Regions from separate parts of the Nocardioides sp. Z50_6 genome, predicted to be linked through region 1. Evidence: riboswitches for the same ligand, from Rfam matches in the RefSeq annotation. Region 1 holds a riboswitch; the other holds the start of a gene.
The links. Region 1 has a riboswitch for cobalamin ahead of AC4BGE_RS16795 (hypothetical protein). Riboswitches for the same ligand answer to the same signal wherever they lie in the genome.
Positions count from the first base shown of each region.

Region 2: linked by a shared signal. The riboswitch ahead of AC4BGE_RS01830 (hypothetical protein) and the one ahead of AC4BGE_RS16795 (hypothetical protein) in region 1 are both predicted to bind cobalamin.

Region 1 is NZ_JBZAJB010000008.1:107,954-117,099, forward strand. It holds gene AC4BGE_RS16770 (mannitol dehydrogenase family protein) at 1-244, shown strand, start outside; gene AC4BGE_RS16775 (HAD family hydrolase) at 241-1,050, shown strand; gene AC4BGE_RS16780 (serine/threonine-protein kinase) at 1,041-2,231, shown strand; gene AC4BGE_RS16785 (inositol monophosphatase family protein) at 2,218-3,033, shown strand; gene AC4BGE_RS16790 (MFS transporter) at 3,400-4,842, opposite strand; gene AC4BGE_RS16795 (hypothetical protein) at 5,995-7,092, opposite strand; cobalamin riboswitch at 7,183-7,325, opposite strand; gene AC4BGE_RS16800 (hypothetical protein) at 7,650-9,059, shown strand; gene AC4BGE_RS16805 (hypothetical protein) at 9,056-9,146, shown strand, end outside.
Region 2 is NZ_JBZAJB010000001.1:377,528-386,673, reverse strand. It holds gene ligA (NAD-dependent DNA ligase LigA) at 1-2,119, shown strand, start outside; gene gatC (Asp-tRNA(Asn)/Glu-tRNA(Gln) amidotransferase subunit GatC) at 2,148-2,447, shown strand; gene gatA (Asp-tRNA(Asn)/Glu-tRNA(Gln) amidotransferase subunit GatA) at 2,489-4,003, shown strand; gene gatB (Asp-tRNA(Asn)/Glu-tRNA(Gln) amidotransferase subunit GatB) at 4,000-5,517, shown strand; cobalamin riboswitch at 5,560-5,703, shown strand; gene AC4BGE_RS01830 (hypothetical protein) at 5,777-6,934, shown strand; gene AC4BGE_RS01825 (hypothetical protein) at 6,931-7,590, shown strand; gene AC4BGE_RS01820 (energy-coupling factor transporter transmembrane component T) at 7,608-8,780, shown strand; gene AC4BGE_RS01815 (ABC transporter ATP-binding protein) at 8,777-9,146, shown strand, end outside.

The DNA.
Region 1 (9,146 bases):
CGCTCGCCGCGAGGAGCTCGTCACGCTGGCCCGGGCAGGAGGAATCGACCCTGGTCCTCTGCTCAGGCTGCGCCAGGTGATGGGACCACTCAGTGACGACCTGGGCGTGCGCCGCGAGCTGAGCCGGGCGTTGCGAGACCTTGAGCGCTGGGGGGTGCGCGAGACGGTGCGTAGGCGACTCAGGGACTGCTGCCGGACTGAGACGTCCTGGCTGGTGTCGCATACGGAGGAGGGAGGAGCGTGACGACCACCGAGTGCACACCCGAGGCGGCGGTCGTCGACCTCGCCCGGGTGACGACCGTGCTGCTCGACGCCGACGGCACTCTCTTCGACTCCGAGGAGCACGCGTACGCCGCATCGGCAGGGGTGACCAACGATCTCCTCGCCCAACTGGGCGTCGCTCGCCGGTACACACCGGAGGAGCTGCACGCGAACAGCAACGGGAAGAACTTCAGGGCGTCCGCGGCGGAGCTCGCTCAGCACCACGGCGTCCCCCTGTCGCTCATTGAGCTCGATCAGTGGGTGGTCCGGGAGAAGGACGTCGTCACCGCACACCTGCGCGACGTGCTGATGCCCCAGGACGGGATAGCCGACACCGTGGAGTGCCTTGGACTACGGTTCGAGCTGGCGGCGGTGACGTCGAGCGCCCTCTCGCGGGTTGAGGTATGTCTCGAGGTGGCGGGGCTGGACGGGCACCTGCCCGCGCACCGCAGGTTCAGTGCCGAGGACTCGCTCGACATTCCCCGCAGCAAGCCTGACCCGGCCATCTACCAGCACGCCGGACGTGCGCTCGGGATCGGGCCTGATGAGGCCCTTGCTGTCGAGGACTCCGTCAACGGAACGCTCTCCGCCGTGGGCGCGGGGTTCACCACCGTCGGCACCGTCCAGTTCGTCCCGCCCTCCGAGCGTGGTCGCCGGACGGACGAGCTGATGGCTGCCGGCGCGGTGACCGTGATCTGCGATCTCCGCGACCTCGTGCCGCTGCTGGGTGTGGACCCGACCGGAGTCCTGTCCGCGGACCGTTTCCACCGGGCTCAGACATGGTCCTGACGCCCGAGCCGCGCAGCCTCGTGGGCTACTGCCTCGTGCCGAGACCGGGAGACACGGTCAAGGTCGCGATCCTGCCCATCGGGTTCATCCTCGGGTGCGCCGCGGGCGGCCTGCCGTCGGCGGACCGGGTGGGGCAGGCCGTCCTGGTATGGGCGGTGCTCGAGCTGATGGTCTACCCGGCCCGCTACCAGGTCAACGACATGCTCGGCTTCGAGGCCGACCAACGGCATCCCGGCGGGGATCGCGGGCGGCTGCCGGGTCCACTGGCGCTCAAGCGTCAGCGTTTGTGGACGAGCGGCGCCGTCGCTGGGCTGCGCCTCGTGCTCGCCGGTGTGGTCGTGCTGCTGGCCCCGCCTCCCACCTCGTTCCTGCTCCTGACGCTGGGGCTTGCGGTCCTGGTGTCAGCAGTGGTCTACGAGCTGCTCCGCGCGCTGGCCACGGGCCGGACGGGTGAGGTCCAGGAGTCGCTCGGCGCGGGGGTGGTCGGGATCTGGACGCTCATCGGCGCGGGGTACGCCGTGCGGGGCATGGGCGGGACGGTCCTGGCCGTCGGGGCACTCGATCCTGGAAGCACCGTGCTGGGAACGGCGGCATGGTGGACCTTCGGGATTGCCTGGGTGACCAGTCGCTGGGCTGTCGAAGCCACGGCGTACGCGACGGCACGCCGGGGCGCCCTGGTCTGGGAGGTGCGCGCGGGACAGGCCCGGGAGCACCTGCTCGCGCTCGTCCGGTGGTTGCCGGCGGGGATGGACACCACCGGAGGCGACACAGGTCGCTGGCGCGCAGTCTCACGGACCCCGCTGCACGCACCTTGGCACCTGGCCGGCATCGCGGCCGGCGCGCTGTCGGCGGCGACCGGCTGGGCCTGTGCCGACGCCCGCGTCCCCGCGCCGACGCTCGTCATGGGCGCGGTGCTGGGTGCCGTGGCGACTGGCAGCGTCGCGGCGAGCCATGCCCGGCGGGTGCCTGCGGCCTTGACCGGCGCAGCGGCCCTCGTGCTCACCGGTCTTGCGCTGGGCATCCACCACCCGATCGCGGCAACGCTGCCATGGGTGGCGGCCACCGCTGCTCAGGTCAGGTACCTGGGACAGTGCCGCGACGAGATCGGCCAGCTCGTCGCACGCACCGCCCGGGTGGCTGCGGGCCCATGGACGGGCTGGAGTCCCCGTGGAGCCGGATGATCTGGTGGCGGTCGCCCGCGCGGCCGCCGAAGCTGGTGCCGCCGTGGCCATGGAATGGCATGGACGAACCGAAGACCTGGCTGTGCGCGAGAAGTCGGGGCCCCGGGACCTGGTGACCCGAGCGGACCTCGAGACGGAGCGAGCGATCCGCCACGTCCTCGAGCGGCTGCGCCCCGGCGACGCGGTCCTGGGCGAGGAGTGGGGGCGGACGGGTCCTGCTGCCGAGGTGGAGTGGCTGGTCGATCCCATCGACGGCACCACCAGCTTCCTCTACGGTCGGTCGGACTGGTCGGTGTCTGTGGCAGCCCGTGCCCCGCAGGGAGCACTCCTCGCGGCCGCCGTCGCTGAGCCGTGCCACGCACGTCTCACCTGGGCCGGGCACGGCCTGGGCTGCTTCCAGGACGGACGACCCACTCGCGTCAGACCTCCCGGGGCCCTGGGGCAAGCGCTCGTGGAGGTCAACCTAGGCCGCCCCGTCGAACACCACCCACGAGCGGGCGCGATGGTCGACGCTCTGCTACCCATGGTGCGCGATCTGCGACGCGGCGGAAGTGCCGCCTCGTCACTGGCGGCCCTCGCCGGGGGAAGGGCGGACGCGGTCTGGAGCCCCGGTCTCCAGGCCTGGGACGGTGCCGCCGGAGTTCTGCTCGTCGTCGAGGCAGGAGGAACAGTCGGCGACCTCGACGGGCCTCAGGGGAACCGCTGGCCCGCCACCGGCGACGTACTGGCTTCCGGACTGGAACTGTGGGAGCCATTGAGACGTGCACTGGTTGGCGCCTACGAAAGCGATGAACCTAGTTAACTAGACGTCTGTGCACGTTGACGGGCCAACCGGCTCGTGAATCGCCCTCCGCGTCTCAGCATGAGCCGCCTGTCCAACGGGATCACCGGATCGAGCACGAGCGCTGCCGAGGACGGCACTACGCTCGACAGAGTCGACGACAAACGTGGAGCTGTACGAGCTCGTGCACATCCCCAATCGGCTGTTGGCCGGCGAGACCGAGCCCCGCGCTTTAAGCGCGAAGTTGCACACTGCCCATGCTGGTGGAGCAACCCGCGAATCGCACCTTGGATCAGCTGCTCCGGGACCCGCATCCGCGACGCTAGGCCGCCGATCACTTCCACGGAAGCGTCAGCGCAGTGCTGAGCGGGTTGATCCGCGGCGGCCTCAGTGGGCGGCGTGCACCGCGTCGACGGGGGGTCGAAGCGCGGTCTTGGGTCCGCGGATCAGAGCGAAGGAGGTGACGGCACCCAGCGTCATCACCCAGGCGGCGGCGAAGAAGACGTCGCCGTAGGCGCCGGCCAGCGCGGGCAGCTTGTCCGCGCCCTGGGTGAGCGACTCGGCCAACGACGAGGTGTAGAGCGCGGTGAACACGGCTACCGCGATCGAACCGCCGACGTGCATGGAGGCGTTGGCCAGCGCGGAGGCGACCCCGGCATCGTGCGGGTCGACCCCGGCCAGGGCGAGGTTCTGCAGGGGTACGAAGATCAGGGAGAAGCCGAGCCCCATCACGACCAGGCCGGGAAGCACCTCGGACCAGTAGCTTCCCCCGGCGGTGACGCCGCTGAGCAAGAAGAGTCCGGCCGCTGTGAGGAGCGGACCAACGGTGAGCACCGGGCGGGGACCGAAGGTAGTGAAGAGCTCGGTTGAAATCGGCGCTGTCGCCATGATGACCACGGTCATCGCGACGTTTCCGAAGCCGGCGGCCAGTGGGCTCATCCCGAGGACGATCTGGAAGTGGAAGGTGAGGTAGAGCATCGCACCGACCATGACGACGCCCACCACGGCCTGAAGCAGGAAGGCTCCGCCGCGCACCCGGTCGCGGATCACGCGCAGGGGCAGTAACGGGTGCGAGGTGCGGCCCTGCCACCACACGAAGACGCCCATCAAGATGGCGCCGGCGGTCAGGAAGCCGATGGTGTCGGGCTCGCCCCAGCCGTGCTCGGCCCGCGCGAAGCCGTAGATCAGGGCACCGAGGGACAGCGCGACGGTGATGGTGCCGAGGATGTCGTAGCGGGTGTCGCCTTCGGCCTTGCTCTCGGTGAGCAGGGTCTTGCCGCCGATCAGCCCTGCGATGACGAAGAAGAGGTTCACCAGGAGGCACCAGCGCCAGTCCGCGTATTGAGTCAACACGCCGCCGAGCAGGAAGCCGAAGGCAGCGCCGGTGCCGGCGATGATGCCGAAGACAGCAAAGGCCACGTCGCGGTCACGGCCGCTGGGAAACAGTACGGCCACCATCGCCAGAGCAGCTGGAGCCAGCAGCGCCGCGAACACGCCCTGAAGTCCGCGTGCGGCGATGAGTTCGCCGCCTGACTGCGCGAGTCCGCCCCACGCCGAGGCGGCGCCGAAACCGACCATGCCGACCATGAAGGTGCGCTTGCGGCCCCAGAAGTCGGCGATCCGGCCGCCGAGCAGGAGCAGGGCGGAGAAGGTGACGGCGTAGGCGGTGACGACCCACTGACGCTGCCCATCCGCGATGCCGAGGTCGGCCTGCGCGGCCGGCAGGGCGATGGCAACGATGGTCCCATCGAGGACCACCATCAGCTGGGTGAGGCCGAGGACGACGAGCGCCCACCAGCGAGTGCGGGGAGACGGCAAGACCGAGGACATACAGGAAGCTCCAGAAGTGTTGAACTGACTCTGGAGGTTTTCAGCCTCGGACCGCCGGCGCAGAAGCGCACGTTCGCCTCACCCGGTCCGTGCCGGGTCAGGGCGCAAAACTATCGCATCCAGCCACCGCTTTTTTCCTGGGCGCGCGTGAGGTGCGCAACACCCACTGGGCGTAGATGCAGGCGCTTCGATTTCGGAGCGAGGGCGCGACTCGCGACGGATGTTCAGTTACAGCAGATCGCTCGGTTGGAGGGACTGCTGCATTATCTGGCGACAGCATGACCTCGACGCCCGCCCTCCGGGTGGCGTGGGTGATCACGGTCTGTGTGAGCACCCAGGTCCATCGGCACCCGGTGAGCGATCACCCGACCGCTCGAAGGTGCGCGTCTCCACCTGACGAGACCGCCGCGTCCTGGGGGCGTTGGACCCCGCCCCGCTTTGTCGATCGGGAGGCCACCCGATCCCAAATATGTAACGAGCCTGTCACATCCCAGCGGCTTACAACGGCAAACGCCGCCCACCGACCGAAAGGTCGGGGGGCGGCGTTTCCGCAGGTCAGAGGCGGTTGTTGCGGTTGTTCGTGGTCGTTCCGGTGTCCCTTCGGGGACCCGGATCAGATGTCGTAGTACTGACTTGCTCACCCATGCTGACCTGCGCAAACGTCGAAAATGATGCTCCCTGTGTACCAGATATGTAACACGTCAGCGAGGCACGGGCTGCGGATCGTGCCAGCACGCGGCTGACGAGACGGAACTCGCTCCAAGCACGACGGAACCTGAATGCCTTCTCCGAAGACACCTCGAGCCGGCCGTGCCTTCCCCTGTTGCCGGGTGAGAACTGGGTGCCGTACTTGACCATGATGCGGGTCGGTTCAGTGTCGGTGTGATCTCGTTCGGCTGCTTGGATCCTGCCGTGGCCCGATCCGCGGCCCCCTAAGTGGCCCTGGTGGGGAGGGCCTTGGCGGCGTGTCCTGACAACCTGACCGAGTTCCGAGGCGCGATGCACGCGTGGCACCGACACGGTTCTGGAGGCCCGGAAGGCCCGGAGGTTTTCCCTCCGGGCCCTTTATCGGTGGCGGGACGTCACGCACGAACGTCCATTTGTGGTGCGGTCGCGCGCAGGTTTGAACGCGCCAGGCGCCCGTAACAGCCCTTAACGCTTGACTTTGACGGTCTTCACGGAGGTGCGGGTCGCCTTGGCGTAGCCCGCCTTGCGGCCGGTCACCTTGACGCTGATCCGCTTGCGGGCGTCCTTAACTCCGAGGACGTAGTGCTTTTCGGTGGCGCCGGGGATGGCTTGCCCATCGCGCAGCCAGCGGTACATCCACGTGACATTGCCGGGCTTCCACGACTTCACAGTGGCCTTCAGCGTCTTCCCAACGACAACCTTGCCGACGATCCTGGGCTGCGCGGCGGCCTGTCGACCGGCCCGCACCTTCATGCTCGTGCCGGAGACTGCTGTGCCCTCGACGCCATCAGGGCGGACTCCCGCAACCCGTACGGAGAAAGTTGATCCCCGGTCGGCCGCGGTCAGGGTGTAGGACCTCTTCTCCCCACCGGGGAGGGGTGAACCGTCGCGCATCCACTGGTAGGAGAGGCTGCTGCCGACGGGCCAGGCCCCGACCTGGGCGGTCAGCCTCCTGCCGACCCTGGCCGTTCCGGCGATCGAGGGGACCGGCGGCAGGAAGGCGGGCTCCGCCTGCCCAGGCGTCGGCTGCGTCTGCGCACTGGGAGGCGTGGCCACCGGCTCGGGCGTGGGCTCGGGCGTGGGCTCCGGCTCGGCGAACTGGGGGGTGGCCCTCGGCACGCTCACCCAGTCCTCGCCCACGAGGCGGGCGCCGAGAGCCTTGTTCACGTTGGCGCCGTCAGCGATGAGCCCGTAGTTCGACGTGTCCCAAGGGCCCGGCACCGCGGCGCCGGAGAAGAACCAGTGCATCGCGTCACCGCTGTACTCCTCGACGCCGTCGATGGCGGTGACGTAGCTTCCCTGGTGCTCCACGTCGAGACCCACGGCGCGCAGCGCGTCGACTCGGGTGCCGTCCCGAGTCTCGTCGATCTCGCCGCCGACCAGGCAACGGACCTGGAATCCCTCCTCGGGAATCCCTGCACCCTCGCCGTCGCCGTAGTCGACGACAACGCTGAGTCCCTCGTCCTCCAGGCACCAGCCGGTGCGCCAGTCGGCGGCGTACGCCGGGGTGAACATGCCGCTGAGCGTGCCGGACGCGAGTGCTCCGACGACGGTGAGCGCCAAGGTGCGGCTCTTCATGGGTACTCCAGTTCTGGAGCAGGGGAGGCCGACGTGCGCGGACGTCGGCGACCAACTGCGATCCTCGACAGTGTGGGAATGGTCGCGCGGCACGAAGGCATTCCGACTTCGACGTGGACGGGCCACATCGTCACGGTTGCGGGTCAGCGCCGGATTCGCACCGGCTTCCCCTTCGGACGCAGGCGGCACGCTACGTCACATGTCCGGGTGGAGAGCAACCCGCCTGGCATGAGCTGACTCACTCAGTCGGGCATCGCCCCCCGCGTGGTCCTGTTCCGAAGACCCGTGTGCCACACTCCACGCTGTCACCCTCAGTGACGCATCCCCACCAGAGGAAGCCGGTGCGAATCCGGCGCTGTTGCGCAACCGTGAGCTGGTCTCCAGCGAGTCGGGAACTCCGGGGATGCAGCCGTCACCCGTTGTCGCACAAGCACGGGCTCGGAAGCCGGGGAGCGTCGAGCTCCTGAGGTTGCCGCGTCTGCGTGCACCTCCAGGAAGGCCCCGCCGTGCAGCGTGAACCGTCTGCCAGAACGCCTCGTTCAGTGCTCAGATCGGCCCCGACCCCGGGGCTCGTGGGGCTGCTCGCCGTGGTCGCGGCGACGGTCGCAGTGGCGCCGGCTCATGGTGTCGGTCCGACCCAGCGGGCACTGTGCGACGGGTACGTGCAGGCGTGCGTGATCGACGTCGAGGAACGCGCGGCCGGCGACCAGCAGCTGTTGCAGGTCAGGGGCGCCGGGCACCCGGGGGTGACTCTGGAGCTGCAGTTCTACGTGATCGAGTTCAACTCCCTGGGCGAGGTGACCGGTCTCGTCCCCAGCGGGGAGTCCGTCACCACCGGCACCAAAGCCTCAGGTGCCTCGGGCGAGGGCAGGTTCGACACCGTCAAGCTCGTCCCGCGCACCCTGGATGACGTGCCCGGCGGGTGGGGCTTCGTGGGCCTGGCCGACGACGGCTCGCTGGACCTGAGCACCCGCCTGGGCAAGGTCGTCGAGTTCAGCGGCCGCACGCTCAAGCTGTTGGGCGACGGTTATGCGGAGCAGAAGCCGGTGGACGTGCAGCTGGAGATGCAGGTCCTCGGCAACGTGGTGGGCACGGGCTACTGGGTGGAGTACCTCGACGCGGACGGCACCTGGACCCCGGTCCCCGGTCACGGCTACACCGCGGCGCAACGGCTGCGCAACAGCCCTGGAGAGATCTCGGCCGTGACCTACACCGTGCCGGCCGAGTTGACCCCAGGCCAGGTCCACCGGTTCCGGATCAACCACCACCTCAACTACGCCAGCTCCCCGGACCACCCCGTGGCCCGTCCGGCCTTCGCCGAGTGGAACGTCATCCCCTCCGAGCACGGCGAGGCGAGGGAGCGCGGCAAGCAGCTCGACACCACCAAGCAGCCCGGTCTGCCCGACCCGGACCCGGCCCAGCCGCCCGGGGGCACGGCGCCGCCCAGCGGGGGAGGGGGCGGCCAGCCGGTCCCGGGCGATGAGCCCGAAGACCTGGACGCGACGCTCCCGGTGCCTTCGGCGGCCCCGTCCGCGCCTCCTGCGGCAGGCCCCTCCCCGACCCGGTCGCCCGCGGGCAGCGCTCCCGCGACGCGGGACCCGTCGGCGGTAGCCTCACCGACCGCGCAGCCCGGCGGCGGCCACGCTTCGTCGCCCGGTCCCTCCCCGGCTCCTCCTACGCCTCCTCCCGGGACTCCTTCCGCTGGGGCGAGTCCGGGCGGCTCACCCACCCAGGGCGCTGCCACGGCCCTGTCGTCCAACTCGGCTGCCGACCCGGTGGACCCGCCGGTGTGGGGAGAGGAGGCGTCGAGCGTGGCGGCGCCCAGGGTCGAGGAGGCGAGGCAGTCCGTCCGCTGGCTCCTGGCCCTGCTGCTCGCAGCAGCGCTGGCCGCGCCCGCCGGCTGGCTCCTCACCCGACGAGTGCGCCGCGTCACCTGGGGGACGACGTGGTGAGACGGCAGCTCCTCGCCCCCCTGATGCTGGGAGTCGTCGCGCCCGCTCTCGTCTCCGCCCCAGCCGCTCACGCGGTCGGGCCGGAGA
Region 2 (9,146 bases), on a different contig from region 1:
GGAGCTCTCGGAGCAGATCGAGGACGCGCGCTGGCGCTACTACGTGCTCGACTCCCCGACGCTCGACGACGCCGACTTCGACCGACGGCTGCGCGAGCTGGAGGCGCTGGAGGAGGAGCACCCCGAGCTCCGGACGCCGGACTCGCCGACCCAGAAGGTCGGTGGCGCGGTCTCCACCGAGTTCACCCCGGTCGACCACCTCCAGCCGATGGAGTCGCTCGACAACGCCTTCTCCTTCGAGGAGCTCCAGGGGTGGTACGCCCGGCTCGCCCGGGACGGGATCACCGACGCCGAGCTGCTCTGCGAGCTCAAGGTCGACGGCCTGGCGATCAACCTGCTCTACGAGCGCGGGCGCCTGGTGCGGGCGCTCACCCGCGGTGACGGCCGCACCGGCGAGGACGTGACCCCGAACGTGCGCACCATCGACTCGGTGCCGCACCGGCTCACCGGCACCGACGAGTTCCCGGTGCCCGAGCTGGTGGAGGTCCGGGGCGAGGTCTTCCTGCCGACCGAGGCGTTCGAGCGGCTCAACTCCGCGATGGCGGACGCCGGGAAGCCCCCCTTCGCCAACCCGCGCAACGCCGCCGCCGGGTCGCTGCGCCAGAAGGACCCGCGGGTGACCGCCACCCGGGCCCTGGGCATGGTCTGCCACGGGCTGGGCGCGCGCCAGGGCTTCGAGCCGGCCACCCAGTCCGGCTCCTACGCAGCGATGCGGGCCTGGGGCCTGCCCACCTCCGACCAGGTGCGGGTGGTGCCCACGCTGGGCGACGTCGAGGCCTACGTCACGAAGGTGGGCCAGGAGCGGCACACCATCGTCGGCTACGAGATCGACGGGGTGGTGGTCAAGGTCGACTCGGTCGCCCTCCAGCGCCGCCTCGGCTCGACCAGCCGGGCCCCGCGCTGGGCCATCGCCTTCAAGTACCCGCCGGAGGAGGTCAACGCCCGGCTCCTCGCGATCGAGGTCAACGTCGGCCGCACCGGGCGGGTGACGCCCTTCGGGGTGATGGAGCCGACCCGGGTGGCCGGCTCCACCGTGGAGCGGGCGACCCTGCACAACGCCCACGAGGTCCGCCGCAAGGACGTCCGCCCCGGTGACACGGTGATCCTGCGCAAGGCGGGCGACGTGATCCCGGAGATCCTCGGGCCGGTGCTGCCGCTGCGGCCCGAAGGGCTGGCCGAGTGGGTGATGCCGACCCACTGTCCCTCCTGCGGCACCGAGCTCGCCCAGCAGAAGGAGGGCGACAAGGACCTGCGCTGCCCCAACCACGAGGCGTGCCCCTCCCAGGTGCGCGAGCGGGTCTTCCACGTCGCCGGCCGCGGCGCCTTCGACATCGAGGGTCTCGGCTACGAGGCGGCCGACGCGCTGCTCGCCGCCGGGGTGATCGCCAACGAGGGCGACGTCTTCGACCTCGACGAGTCGGGCCTGCTGCGCACCGAGCTCTTCACCCGGGCCGCCAAGAAGGCTGAGGTCGAGGCGGGCAGCGGCCCCCGGGTGCTCAGCGCCAACGGCCGCCGGCTGCTCGACAACCTCGACCAGGCCAAGCAGGTGCCTCTGTGGCGGGTCCTGGTGGCGCTCTCCATCCGCCACGTGGGCCCGACGGCGGCCCGTGCCCTGGCCACCCGGTTCGGGTCGATGGAGGCGATCCGCGAGGCCGACGAGCAGCAGCTCGCGGACGCCGAGGGGGTGGGCCCCACCATCGCCGCCTCGGTGCGCGAGTGGTTCGACGGCGAGCAGTCCGGGTGGCACCGCGCCATCGTGGACACCTGGGCCCGGGCCGGCGTCACCATGGAGGACGCGCGGGACGAGTCGGTGCCGCGGACCCTGGAGGGGCTCACCGTCGTGGTCACCGGCTCGCTGGAGGGCTGGACGCGCGACTCGGTCAAGGAGGCGATCATCGCCCGGGGCGGCAAGGCGTCGGGCTCGGTGTCGAAGAAGACCGACTTCGTGGTGGTCGGGGAGAACGCCGGCTCCAAGGCCGACAAGGCCGAGCAGCTCGGCCTGACCATCCTCGACGAGGCGGGCTTCGACCGGCTGCTCGCCGAGGGGCCGCCGGCCACGCCCACCGCGAGCACGCCCCCCACGGAGGGAGACGAGGGAGAGCCTAGGATGGGCGGCTGATCCCCCGCACGTCTGGCAAAGGATGCTGATGCCCGAAATCACCCGCGACGAGGTCGCGCACCTGGCCGACCTGGCCCGGATCGACCTCTCCGACGCCGAGCTCGACCACCTGGCGCCCCAGCTGAGCGTCATCTTGGAGTCGGTGGCCTCGATCAGCGAGGTGGCCGACGCCGATGTGCCGCCGACCTCGCACGCGCTCCCGCTGACCAACGTCTTCCGCGAGGACGTCGTCGTCCCCGGCCTCACCGCCGAGCAGGCGCTCGCGGGAGCCCCGGAGTCGGAGCAGCAGCGCTTCTCCGTGCCGAGGATCCTGGGGGACGAGCAGTGAGCGCCGACAGCATCGACTGGACCCGGCGCACGGCGGCCGAGATGGCCGACGCGCTGGCCGCCGGCGAGGTGACCAGCGTCGAGCTGACCCAGGCCCACCTCGACCGGATCGCCGAGGTCGACGGCCCCGCCGACGGCAGCGACAAGCAGGGCGTGCACGCGTTCCTCCACGTCGACGCGGAGGGCGCCCTGACCCAGGCGCGCGCCTCCGACGAGCGTCGCGCGGCCGGGGAGCCGCGCGGCGTCCTGGACGGCGTCCCGATCGCCGTCAAGGACGTGCTGACCACCGTCGGCCTGCCCACCACCTGCGGATCGAAGATCCTCGAGGGCTGGGTGCCGCCCTACGACGCCACCGTGGTGCGCAAGTTGCGCGAGGCCGGCCTGCCGATCCTCGGCAAGACCAACATGGACGAGTTCGCCATGGGCTCCTCCACCGAGCACTCCGCCTACGGCCCCACCCGCAACCCGTGGGACCTCGACCGGATCCCGGGCGGCTCCGGTGGCGGCTCCGCCGCCGCGGTGGCCGCCTTCGAGGCGCCGCTGGCGCTGGGCACCGACACCGGCGGCTCCATCCGGCAGCCGGGTGCGGTCACCGGGACGGTCGGCGTCAAGCCGACCTACGGCGGGGTCTCCCGCTACGGCCTGGTGGCACTCGCCAACTCGCTCGACCAGGTCGGTCCCGTCACCCGGACGGTGCTCGACTCGGCGCTGCTGCACGAGGTGATCGCCGGCCACGACCCGCTGGACAGCACCTCGATCCCCGAGTCGATGCCGTCGTTCGTCGAGGCGGCCCGGGCCGGGGCCGGCAAGGACCTGACCGGGCTCAAGGTCGGCGTCATCACCGAGCTGCGCGGCGAGGGCTGGCAGCCCGGCGTGATGGCGCGCTTCGAGGAGACCGTCGAGACGATGGTCGCGGCCGGCGCCGAGGTGGTGGAGGTCTCCTGCCCGCACTTCGTGCACGCGCTGGCCGCCTACTACCTGATCCTGCCTGCCGAGGCGTCGAGCAACCTCGCGAAGTTCGACGCGATGCGCTACGGGCTGCGGGTGCTGCCCGAGGGCGTCGAGGCGCCCAGTGCCGAGGAGGTCATGCGGGCCACCCGGGACGCCGGCTTCGGCGACGAGGTCAAGCGCCGGATCATCCTGGGCACCTACGCGCTGTCCAGCGGCTACTACGACGCCTACTACGGGCAGGCACAGAAGGTGCGGACCCTGATCAGCCGCGACTTCGAGGCGGCGTTCGAGAAGGTCGACGTGCTGGTCAGCCCGACGGCGCCCACCACGGCGTTCAAGCTCGGCGAGAAGCTCGACGACCCGCTCGCGATGTACCTCAACGACCTCGCCACCATCCCGGCCAACCTGGCCGGCACGCCCGGCATCTCGGTGCCGTGCGGCCTGGCCGACGAGGACGGCCTCCCGGTCGGACTGCAGGTGCTGGCACCGGCCCTCGCCGACGACCGGCTCTACCGGGTCGGCGCCGCGGTCGAGGCCCTGCTGCAGGAGAAGTGGGGTGGTGCGGTCCTCGACCGCGCGCCCGAGCTGAAGGGAGCCCGTCAGTGAGCACCAGGACCGCCGAGCTGCTCTCCTTCGAGGAGACGCTGGAGAAGTACGACCCCGCGCTGGGCCTCGAGGTCCACGTCGAGCTCAGCACGCTGACCAAGATGTTCTGCGGCTGCCCCACCGAGTTCGGTGCCGAGCCCAACACCCAGGTCTGCCCGACCTGTCTGGGCCTGCCCGGTGCCATGCCGGTCGTCAACCGGAAGGCGGTCGAGGGGGCCATCCGGATCGGCCTGGCGCTGAACTGCCAGATCGCCGAGTGGTGCCGCTTCGCCCGGAAGAACTACTTCTACCCGGACATGCCGAAGAACTTCCAGACCTCGCAGTACGACGAGCCGATCGCCTTCGACGGCTGGATGGACGTCCAGGTCGAGGGTGCGGACGGCGAGCCGGAGACGTTCCGGGTCGAGATCGAGCGCGCCCACATGGAGGAGGACACCGGCAAGACCCTCCACGTCGGTGGTGCCACCGGCCGGATCCACGGCGCGGACTACTCGCTCGTCGACTACAACCGGGCGGGCATCCCGCTGATCGAGATCGTCACCCGGCCCATCCAGGGCGCGGGGGAGCGGGCTCCGGAGATCGCCAAGGCATACGTCGCCCAGCTGCGCGAGCTGATCGTCGCCCTCGACGTCTCGGACGCACGGATGGACCAGGGCTCGATCCGGGCCGACGTCAACCTCTCGCTGGCTCCCAAGGGCTCCGGGGTGCTCGGCACCCGCACCGAGACCAAGAACGTGAACTCGCTGCGTTCGGTCGAGCGTGCGGTCCGCTACGAGATGCGGCGGCACGCCGCCGTGCTGCAGTCGGGGGCCTCGATCCTGCAGGAGACGCGCCACTGGCACGAGGACACCGGCATCACCACCAGCGGCCGGGAGAAGTCCGACGCCGAGGACTACCGCTACTTCCCCGAGCCCGACCTGGTGCCGGTGGCCCCGTCGCGGGAGTGGGTGGAGGAGCTGCGCGGGACGCTCCCGGAGAACCCGACCCAGAAGCGGGCCCGGCTGCAGGCCGACTGGGGCTTCTCCGACCTGGAGATGCGCGACACCGTCGGCGCCGGCGCGCTGCTGCTGATCGAGGAGACCGTCGCCGCCGGCACCGCCCCGCAGGCGGCGCGCAAGTGGTGGCTCGGTGAGATGGCCCGGCGGGCCAACGAGACCGGCACCGAGATCGACGCCCTGGGGGTCACCCCGCAGCAGGTCGCGGCGGTGCAGGCGCTCGTGGACGCCGGCACGCTCAACGACAAGCTGGCGCGCCAGGTCTTCGACGGCCTGCTGGCCGGCGAGGGGACGCCGGAGCAGATCGTGGAGGCCCGCGGCCTCGCGATCGTCTCCGACGAGGGCGCCCTGTCGACCGCCGTCGACAACGCCATCGCGGCCAACCCGGACGTGGCCGACAAGATCCGCGACGGCAAGGTGGCCGCCGCCGGTGCGCTCATCGGTGCGGTGATGAAGGAGATGCGCGGGCAGGCCGACGCCGGCCGGGTGCGCGAGCTGATCCTGGAGAAGCTGGCCTGATCGGCTGTCCCGGACCCCTTCGGCGGGGACCGGGAGACCGGGTTACAGTGGGTGCGTCGCGGCGACCGTCGCGACGCACCCACGCTCACAGCTGGGGGAAGCCGGTCCAAGTCCGGCGCTGACCCGCAACCGTAGGCACGGTCCGACCGTGCGAGCCGGAACACCCACTGTGCTGCGTCCGAACATTCGCTGTCGAGGAACGCAGCGGTTCGATCCCCGCAGGGGACCGTCCCGCTCAGCAGCGGGAAGGACCACCCTCATGCTCCGTCACCACCCCCGACGTCGCCGTATCTCCGCGGCCGGCGCCACGCTCGCCCTGGTCTGTGCGGCCGCCACCGCCTGTGCGCAGGAGGAGGGCAGCCGCGCCGACACCGGTGCCGAGGCCAGCGTCTCCGACGCCCCGCGGCCGGCCGAGCTGGCCGCCACCTGGCTGCTGGCCAACCGGAACGCCGACGGACTGCTGGAGAACACCACCTCGTGGGAGGGCAAGACCTCCACGTCGGTGGACGTGGGCTCCAGCATCGATCTCGTGCTCGGGCTCTCGGCCACCGGGCTGCACGACGAGGAGGCCGCGGAGACCACGGACGCGGTCGCCGAGACCCTGGAGACCTACGTCGGCGCCGGCCGCGAGCTCTACTCGGGCCCCTCCGCGAAGGCGCTGCTCCTCGCGGTCGACCAGGATCGCGACCCGGCCGACTTCGGCGGGGTCGACCTCCAGGCCCGGGTCGAGGGCGCGGTGACCCCCCAGGGCGTCAACGCCGGCCGGCTCCGCGACCGCTCCGAGTACGGCGACTACGCCAACGCGATCGGCCAGTCCTACGCCGCGGCCGCCCTGACCCGGATCGGCAGCGAGAAGGCCGACGAGGTCACCGACTTCCTGCTCCTGCAGCAGTGCGAGCAGGGCTTCTTCCGCCTCGACTTCTCCGACCCCGGAGCCCGCGACCAGTCGTGCGCGGGTGACCAGGTGACCCCCGACCAGGCCCCGGACACCACTGCCCTCGTCGTGCTCCAGCTGGCGTCCCTCTCCGAGGAGGGGGAGCCCGAGCCCGCGGTGACGGAGGCGCTCGATCAGGCGACGACGTGGCTGCTCGAGCAGCAGGGTGAGGACGGCTCCTTCGCCGACCCGCAGAACGGCGTCAACGCCAACTCCTCGGGCCTGGCCGGGTGGGCGCTGGCCGAGCTCGGCGAGGACGACGCTGCGCGGCGGGCGGCCGCCTGGCTGCGGGGGCTGCAGGTGGTCGACGCCGACGGGGAGCTGGCGGATGAGACCGGCGCGGTGGCCTTCGACGAGTCGAGCCTCGCCGAGGCCCGGACCTACGGTCTCGACGACCCGCTCGACCGCTCGCCCTGGGTGATCGCCGGGGTGCAGGCCCTTCCGGTGCTGGCCGCGGCGGAGGGTGACGGGGAGGACCGGTGACCGTGCGGTCCCTGGGGGCCGCCGCGCTGGCGGCCGTCGGCGTCGCGCTCGCGGGCGCGGGGCTGGGGCTCTCAGCCGCCGGTCCGGCGGTCGCGGTGCCCGCTCCGTGTCCGCCCGAGGGCGTGACCGTCGTGGTCGACTTCGGCGCGCTGGTCGAAGCCGGGAACGGTGTCCGCACCGGGTGCGACCGCGCAGTCGCCGACGAGCGGGCTGCCACCAGCATCCAGGACGCGGGCTTCACCCTCGACCACGCCACCCGGGATCCCGGCTTCATCTGCCGGGTCGACGGGCTCCCGGCGTCCGACCCCTGTGTCAACGCGGCGCCGGCCGACGCCTACTGGAGCGTGTGGTGGGCCGACGGACAGGCCGACGGACAGGCCGACGGACAGGGGGGTGACTGGGTCTACTCGAGCCGTGGCGCGGGCACCCTGCGCACCCCGGCGGGCGGTCACCTCGCCCTGGTCTGGCACCAGGGCGACGGGGAGGCCCGGCCACCGGCGGTCGCGCCGGAGGCGACGGAGCCCTCGGTCGGTGGCGACGTGCTGCCCGCGGAGCCCGCCACCGACGAGTCGTTGCCGCTCTGGGTGCCGGCCGGTCTCCTGGCGGTCCTGGTCGGCGCGGGGCTGCTGCTCTCGCTGAGGCGCAGGAACGGGTGAGCCGGATGAGCGCGGTGGTGGATCGGACGAGCAGGCGGGGGCGGGTCTCCCGTGAGCTCCATCCGGTGGCCTGGTGGGTGTGGGCCGCCGGCCTGGCCGCAGCAGCCTCGGCCACCACCAACCCTTGGCTGCTGGCCCTGCTCGCCGCGGTCGCCTGGGTGGTGGTGCAGGCCTGCCGGGGGGACGGCACCTGGGCCCGTGCCTTCCGGCTCTACCTGTGGCTGGCCGGCATCACCGTCGCGGTGCGGGTCCTCTTCCGGGTGCTGCTCGGCGGCGTCGAGGGCGGCACCGTCCTGGTCCGCCTGCCGCAGGTGGAGCTGCCGGAGTGGACCACCGGGATCCGGCTGCTCGGACCGGTGACCCGGGAGGCCGTCCTGGCAGGCCTCTACGACGGGATGCAGCTGGCGTGCATCCTGCTCGCGTTCGGCGCCGCCAACGCGCTCGCCAACCCCAAGCGGCTGCTGAAGTCCCTGCCCCCGGCCCTCTACGAGATCGGCACGGCACTCGTGGTGGCGGTCTCCGTCCTGCCTCAGCTGGCGGACAGTGCGCGCCGGGTGAAGCACGCCCAGGAGCTGCGGGGCGGCACGCCGCGGGGTCGAGCGCGTCGGATCCGCGGGCTGCGCCGCCTCCTGGTCCCGGTCCTCGAGGACGCCTTCGAGCGCTCGATGGCGCTGGCCGCCGGGATGGACGCCCGTGGCTACGGCCGCACCGGGGAGGCCACCGCGGGCGAGCGCCGGCTCACCGGGGCGCTGATGCTCCTCGCGCTGCTGGGCACTGGCGTGGGGGTCTACGGCTTCCTGGACACCACGACACCGCGCTGGCTCGGCGTGCCGATGCTGGCGCTCGGTGCGGGCTGCGCCGCGCTGGCGCTGGCCAGCGCCGGGCGCCGGGTGGGCCGGACCCGCTACCGCCCCGACAGGTGGCAGCCCGAGGAGGTCCTGGTCGCCGTCAGCGGGCTCACCGCCGGCGCGGGGCTCTGGTGGGTCGCGCGCGTCTCACCCGGGATCGCCCACCCCGGTGTCGCCGGTGCGCCGGCCCTCGACCTGGCCGCCCTGCTGGTCCCCCTGGCGGCGCTGCTGCCGGTGCTGGTCGCGCCCCCGGCGCCCACCGTCGCCACCCGCCGGGCGCTCCCCGCCAGGGAGAGCGCCACGCGTGTCCCGGCGTTCTCCGGACAGGAGGCAGCCCGATGATCGAGCTGCGCGACATCCGGTTCGCCTACCCCGGCCGCGAGGTGCTGGCCGGCATCGACCTCACCGTCGAGGAGGGCGAGCTGGTGCTGCTGGCCGGGTCGACCGGTGTCGGGAAGTCCACGCTGCTGGGCGTGCTCGCCGGGCTGGTGCCGGAGCACACCGGAGGGATCCTGCGCGGCGACGTGCTCCTCGACGGCACCAGCATCGTCGAGCAGCCGGCCCGGGAGCGGGCGGCGGACATCGGCTACGTCGGGCAGAACCCGGCGGCCTGGTTCGTCACCGACACCGTCGAGGAGGAGCTGGCCTACGGGATGGAGCAGCTCGGGCTGCCGACGGCCACGATGCGCCGTCGGGTCGAGGAGACCC